Regions from separate parts of the Megasphaera sp. An286 genome, predicted to be linked through region 1. Evidence: riboswitches for the same ligand, from Rfam matches in the RefSeq annotation. Region 1 holds a riboswitch; each other region holds the start of a gene.
The links. A riboswitch is a leader RNA that binds a small molecule or an ion and turns the genes downstream of it on or off. The one in region 1 is predicted to bind FMN.
Positions count from the first base shown of each region.

Region 2: it holds a riboswitch for FMN, as region 1 does, so the genes downstream of both, ribD (bifunctional diaminohydroxyphosphoribosylaminopyrimidine deaminase/5-amino-6-(5-phosphoribosylamino)uracil reductase RibD) here and B5F80_RS00165 (bifunctional 3,4-dihydroxy-2-butanone-4-phosphate synthase/GTP cyclohydrolase II) in region 1, are expected to answer to the same signal.
Region 3: it holds a riboswitch for FMN, as region 1 does, so the genes downstream of both, B5F80_RS03660 (FGGY family carbohydrate kinase) here and B5F80_RS00165 (bifunctional 3,4-dihydroxy-2-butanone-4-phosphate synthase/GTP cyclohydrolase II) in region 1, are expected to answer to the same signal.

Region 1 is NZ_NFIY01000001.1:44,585-46,845, forward strand. It holds gene B5F80_RS00160 (Crp/Fnr family transcriptional regulator) at 1-48, shown strand, start outside; gene B5F80_RS00165 (bifunctional 3,4-dihydroxy-2-butanone-4-phosphate synthase/GTP cyclohydrolase II) at 102-1,319, opposite strand; FMN riboswitch at 1,417-1,548, opposite strand; gene B5F80_RS00170 (FAD-binding oxidoreductase) at 1,623-2,261, opposite strand, start outside.
Region 2 is NZ_NFIY01000004.1:107,268-109,528, reverse strand. It holds gene B5F80_RS03400 (riboflavin synthase) at 1-249, opposite strand, end outside; gene ribD (bifunctional diaminohydroxyphosphoribosylaminopyrimidine deaminase/5-amino-6-(5-phosphoribosylamino)uracil reductase RibD) at 230-1,366, opposite strand; FMN riboswitch at 1,466-1,602, opposite strand; gene rpe (ribulose-phosphate 3-epimerase) at 1,660-2,261, opposite strand, start outside.
Region 3 is NZ_NFIY01000005.1:24,312-26,572, reverse strand. It holds gene B5F80_RS03665 (LysR family transcriptional regulator) at 1-347, shown strand, start outside; FMN riboswitch at 477-613, shown strand; gene B5F80_RS03660 (FGGY family carbohydrate kinase) at 719-2,254, shown strand.

The DNA of each region.
Region 1 (2,261 bases):
ATCGAATATCATAAGGATCAATTCATATTGAAGGAACAACGGGCGTAACGAAAAGGAGCCGCGTCGGCGAAATCCGATGCGGCTCCCTTTATCGGCGCGTATCAGCGCAAATGGGGGAGAATGTGTCCCATCTTATGTTTTTTCGTTTCCAAGTAGAATTCGTCGAACTCCTGGGGCTTCATTTCAATCGGCACGCGTTCTACGATTTCTACGCCGAAGCCTTCGAGGCCGTAGATTTTTTCCGGGTTGTTCGTCAGCAGGCGCAGTTCTTTGGCTCCCAAATCCTGCAGAATCTGAGCGCCTATCCAATATTCGCGCAGGTCCGGCGCAAAGCCCAGTTTTTCATTGGCTTCTACGGTGTCGTAGCCCTGTTCCTGGAGGACGTAGGCCTTCAGCTTGTTGATGAGGCCGATGCCCCGGCCTTCCTGGCGCATGTAGAGGAGAATGCCCCGGCCTTCGGCGTTGATCTGGGTCATGGCGGCGGCCAGCTGTTCGCCGCAGTCGCAGCGGCACGAACCGAATACGTCGCCCGTCAGGCATTCGGAGTGGACGCGGCAGAGCAGGTTTTTGCCGTCGCCGATGTCGCCTTTGACGAGGGCGACGTGGTGTTCGCCCGTCAAGTCGTTGACGTAGCCGTAAATCTTGAATTCGCCGAATTTCGTCGGCATTTTAGCGACGGCTTCGCGGACGACGTGCTTGTCGTGGCGGCGGCAGTAGTTCTGCAGGTCGTGAATGGTGATGAATTTTAAATTGTACTTGTCGGCCAATTCCCACAGCTGCGGTGTCTGCATCATCGTGCCGTCGTCGGCCATGATTTCGCAGCACAGGCCGACTTGCTTCAGTCCGGCAAGGCGCATGAGGTCGACCGTCGCTTCCGTATGGCCGTTGCGGGCCAGGACGCCGCCGCGCTTGGCGATCAAGGGGAAGTTATGGCCGGGACGGCGGAAGTCTTCGGGACGGGCCGTTTCTTCCGTGCATTTGCGGGCCGTCAGCGCCCGTTCTACGGCGGAAATACCCGTCGTCGTATCGACGTGGTCGATGGAGACGGTGAAGGCCGTTTCGTGATTGTCCGTATTGTCGCTTACCATCGGCGGCAGGCCGAGCTTACGGGCGTATTCGATGCTCATGGGCATGCAGATGAGGCCCTTGCCGTGGGTCGCCATGAAGTTCATGTTTTCTGTCGTGCAGTACTGGGCGGCGCAGATAAAGTCGCCTTCATTTTCTCTATCCGGGTCGTCGGTGACGATGATGATGTGCCCGGCTTGCAATTCTTCGATTGCTTCTTCTACGGTATTGAATTTTCTGTTTTCCTTTGCCACAATAAAACCTCCTGAATATGATAAAGCCCTGACGGTCTGTTCAGCAGCGTCAGGGCTTTTTGGTCAACACAACACAAGCTGCGCGGCGGCAGCTTCATCGTATCTTCTTCCATCCAGACTATACTGTCGGTTTTGGAATTGCACCAAATCACGAGCACATGGCTCCTACGCCGTAGCGTTCGCGGACTATACCGCCGATCGGGAATTTCACCCTGCCCTGAAGATATATGACTACATGAATCATTATACACAGAATGGCTATCCTTGGCAAGAGCCGCCGCGGCCGGCCGGGCTGGGACAGGCCTATTCTATGTCGAATATTTTGCCCGGATTGAGGATATTGTTGGGGTCCAGGGCTTTTTTGATAGCTTTCATCATGGCCAGCTCGTCGGGATTGGTAAATTCTTCCATCAAATGCTTCCGCTTAAAGCCGATGCCGTGCTCGCCCGATAAGCGGCCGCCGTGGGCGTAGATGAAGGCGTACAGCTCCTGCTGGTTTTGTTCGACCCGGCGGGCCCAGTCTTCGTAGGGCGTATCGTCGGGCTTTAAGATGTTGAGATGGATGTTGCCGTCGCCGGCGTGGCTGGCAATGCGGGTGATCAGGCCGTATTTGCCGGCCAGGCGGAGAATTTCCGCCAGCAGGAGCGGTTCCTGGTCGACGGGGACGACGACGTCTTCTTTGCTGACGATGAGACTTTCGGCGCGGACTGCCTCGGCAAAGGCCTTGCGGGCCTGCCAGATTTTATTGTGGTCGGCGACGAGGACCGACGACGCGCCGTGCTGCGTGCAGAGCTCGTCTAAGGCGACGGCCTTGTCGTCCAGGTCGTCGTCATTGATGCCTTCGACTTCGACGATGAGGTAATTGCCCGAATCGCTGCCCTGCAGCTTTTCATGGAGATATTTTTCTACCGATCGGATCGTAATATTGTCCATGTATTCGAC
Region 2 (2,261 bases), on a different contig from region 1:
CAAATTGACCTTCGAGCCGCTCTTGATGTCGCTCAGGGACGAACGGCGCATCGTTTCGTGCATGACGTCGGCCGTGAAGGACGAATCCGTCATGGAGGTCACCGTCAGGCAGACGCCGTTGACGGCGATGCTGTCGCCGAGCTGCGTCCCTTCCAGTACCTTACGGGCCTGAATCGTCAGCTTTATCGAGTCGGGACGGCGGTCCATCTGGCCGACGGTGCCCAATTCCTCAATGATGCCAGTGAACATAAGCTCCCTCCCTGTTCGCATTATACGCTGTAATCAAAATATTGCCGTCGTGCAGCTCGACCGAATCGTAAGACAGGGGCAGGCATTCGTCGAGGGAATCGACGCCGTGGCCGCCGACAGACGACAGGGCCTGTTCGCCGCCGATGACTTTGTCGCCGATAAAGGCGTATATCTTATCGACGAGCTTGTGGTCGAAGAAGGTTCCCTGAATCTTGCTGCCCCCTTCGACGAGGATGCTCTGCAACCCCTGCTTGTACAGCAAGTCCAGGGCGGCAGGCAAATCGATGTGGCGATCCTTGTTCAGCGGAGCCAGCAGGACGGTGACGCCCATGTTTTTCAATTCTCTCATCTTTTCTACCGGGCAGAGGGACGTCGTCACGACGATGGTCGGCGACGTCTTATCCGTCAGGACGAGGGAATTGAGGGGAATATGCCCCTGCGAATCCATGATGATGCGTACCGGCTGGTGCGGTTCGTCGTGGGCTTCGCGGCGGATGCGGCAGGTCAGCAGCGGATTGTCGAGCTTGACCGTATTGATGCCGACGAGGATGCCGTCGTAGATAGAGCGCAGGTAGTGGCCGTAATTGCGGGCCCATTGATTCGTAATCCACTGGGATTTTCCCGTCCGCGAGGCGATGCAGCCGTCGAGGCTCTGCGCTATTTTGACGGCGATAAACGGCTTCTGCACCATCATATTTTTAATGAATACTTCGTTCAGCTGAGCGGCTTCCTTGGAAAGCAGCCCGATTTCGACAGGTATGCCGGCCTGCCGGAGAATGGCCGCTCCCTTTCCCGCTACGAGAGGGTTGGGATCCAGCATGGCGATGACGACCTTGCCGACTCCCTTTTCCACGAGCGTGCGGGCGCAGGGCGGCGTCCGCCCGTAATGCGCGCAGGGTTCCAGCGTAACGTATACCGTCGCGCCCTTTGCCTTGTCGCCGGCTTCGCGCAGGGCCCATACTTCCGCATGGGGCGTGCCGGCCTGGCGATGGTAGCCCGTGCCGACGATTTCACCGTCTTTTACGATGACGCAGCCGACGGCCGGATTCGGCGTTGTATACCCTAAGGCCAGCTTTGCCAGCTCCAGGGCTTTTCTCATATAATCTACCGGTTCCAAATCTGTCATTCCTTTCCTGATAGATTTTGTTATAAAAAATAAAAAGGCTACGGGTATGGAAACCCAATAGCCTTTTGCGCACAACAAAAATAAACGAAACGTCGTCTTTTCCCATCCAGACTATACTGTCGGTACCGAAATCGCATCGGTTCAGCCCCGCTTACGCCAGGCTAGCGGACTATACCGCCGGTCAGGAATTGAAAGCTGCCCTTTCTCACCTTGCCCCAAAGACTATTATTCATATCCACCTATGATTTTAGCACATAAGGGATAGAAATACAAGTACAGACTTCTTACCGCAGCGCGGCGATGGCTGCAGCCCGGTCTGCCGCTCCAAATACGGCGCTTCCCGCAACGAGGAAGGTAGCGCCGGCTTCCTTGACCGCCTGTACTGTATCGGCGTTGACGCCGCCGTCTACTTCTACGACGGCTTCCGTGTTGCCGACGGAATCGAGCAGCGCCCTGGCTTCACGGATTTTATCCAGCGAATAAGGAATGAATTTCTGGCCGCCGAAACCGGGATTGACGCTCATGATGAGGATCATATCGAGCTGCGCCGCCACGCAGGATAAAGACGATACGGGCGTAGCCGGATTCAAGGCAACGCCGCACTTCATGCCGGCGCTGCGGATATGCTGCAGCGTGCTGTCCAGGTGAGGACACGCTTCCTGATGGACTGTAACGTACTGCACGCCGGCTTTTGCCAGGCCGTCTACGTATACGTCGGGATGTTCGACCATCAAATGGGCGTCGAAGGGAATGGAAACGTGCTTCCGCAAGGCGGCGATGATCGGCACGCCGAACGTCAGGTTCGGCACGAAATGGCCGTCCATCATATCGAGATGGATGCAGTCTGCTCCCTTTGATTCTACGTCTTTAATTTCTTCAGCCAGCC
Region 3 (2,261 bases), on a different contig from region 1:
AGGATCTGGCCGGGCAGCGCCTCATCATGCCGGCCCGCTTGTCCGTAAAAAATCAGGTCGAAGCCTGGCTGGGGCGATGGCAGTCCGACGTGCGCCTGGCCGTGTACATGAATCTGTCGGCATACAACAAGATGGTCCTGACGGACAACGGCGTCGGCCTGGCCTTGGGGCTGGACTTCGACACGGTCTTGCCGGGCTTGTGCATGCGCCCTATGAAGCCGTTCATCGAAAACGGAAGCTACATGGTCTGGAAAAAGAACCAGTTCTTGTCGCCGCTGCTGGAACGGTTCATCGAATTTAGCGAAGCATATCTGCAGGAGCACTATGGAGCGCAGCGCGGCGAATAGGTCGTCGGCGTCTGGACAAGGCCGTTTCACCGGGCGGGCTTTGCTTTTGCCGTCGTCTTACTTGTTTTTTTCATTCCATCGTAGTATGATATATATGTAAAAAATACATAATATATTTACATTAATATATTTAGTCTTTGAGGCAAGGTGAGAAAGGGAAATCCTTTCAGAGTCCTGACCGGCGGTGACAGTCCGCAACCTCCTGAGGGAGCTGACCCGGCGAAATTCCGGGACCGACAGTATAGTCTGGATGAGAAAAGACTTCGGGCGCGGCGCAGGTGTGTTTGCCGTGCCGTTCTCAAGTGCGAAAAGGCTGGATGTATTCCGGCCTTTTTTTGATTTGCCGCAAGATAGAAGGGCAGGTAATGGATATGGAAAAGAAATATTATTTGGGATTTGACGCCGGGACGCAGAGCGTAAAGGTCGCCGTGTACAGCGAGGACATGGAATGCGTAGCTATGGATACGGCCAAGACGACGCTGTATTATCCTCATCCCGGCTGGGTGCAGATGGACGTAGACGAATATTACCGCCTCATCAAGCAGTGCATGGCGTCGTGCAGCCGCCAGCTGGAAGAAAAGGGGATTTCCCCGGCGGCGGTGCGGGCTATCATGGGCGACGGCATCATCTGCGGCATTGCCGGCATCGACGCCGAAGGAAACGCCGTGACGCCGTACGTCAATTATCTGGACAGCCGCACGGCCGACGACGTAGAAGGGCTGAAGGCCTTGAAGCTGGATATCTGGGCGGCCGAAACGGGCAACGCCGAGCCGAACGTCATGTTCCCGGCCATGTTTGCCCGCTGGTTCATGAAGCATATTCCGGCCTTTAAGGAAAAGGGCGTCAAGTTCGTCCACAACTGCCCGTACGTCCTCATGCATCTGGCCGGATTGCAGGGAGAAGACGCCTTTATCGACTGGGGCGCTATGTCCGGCTGGGGCCTGGGCTACAACGTCGTGACCAAGGAGTGGTCCGATGAGCAGCTTCGCATCCTGGGCATCGACAAGAAATACATGCCGCGCATCGTCAAGCCCTGGGACATTATTGGCCGTCTCTGCGAAGCCGACGCCCTGGAAACGGGCTTTCCCGCCGGCATTCCCATCTGCGCCGGCGCCGGCGATACGATGGAATCCATGATGGGCAGCGGCATTCTGGAAGCGGGCAAGGCCGTCGACGTAGCCGGCACGTGCGCTATGTTCTGCGCCGCTACGGACGGCATCATCCCCGAATTGTCCGTGCCGGGAAGCGGCCTCATCTTCAATTCGGGCACCTTGCCGGGGACGTATTTCTATTGGGGCATGGTGCGGACCGGCGGCCTGGCTCTGCGCTGGTTTAAGGACTCTGTCTGCCGCCGCGAAGACGACGAATACTACGCCGAGCTGGACAAATTAGCAGAACGCCATCCAGCAGGCTGCGACGGGGCGATGTTCATTCCCTACCTGACGGGCGGCAACGGTGATTTCCCCCATGTGCGCGGTACCTTCACGGGCCTGACACTCGACTCGGACCAGGGGGCGATGTGGCGCTGCGTCCTCGAAGGCATCGGCTACGATTACATGGAGGTCACCGACCGGTACCGGGCGGCAGGCATCGACTTGACGACGCTGACCATTACGGAAGGCGGCAGCCGTGACGATTTGTGGAATCAGATCAAGGCTGACATGCTGGACACGCAGGTATCGACGCTGCGCGTCGCCGGCGGGGCCGTGCCGACAAACTGCATCGTAGCCGCCTACGGAGCCGGCGATATTGCCGACCTCAAGCAGGCTCTCCAGCGGCAGCTCGCCGTTCACAAGACCTTTATGCCGAATAAGGACAACACGGCCATGTACAGGCGGCAATACGAACAAAGACGCCATATCTTGCAGGCCTTAAATGTCGGCGAAGGGCAAAAAAATGAATTGTGAAAAATTA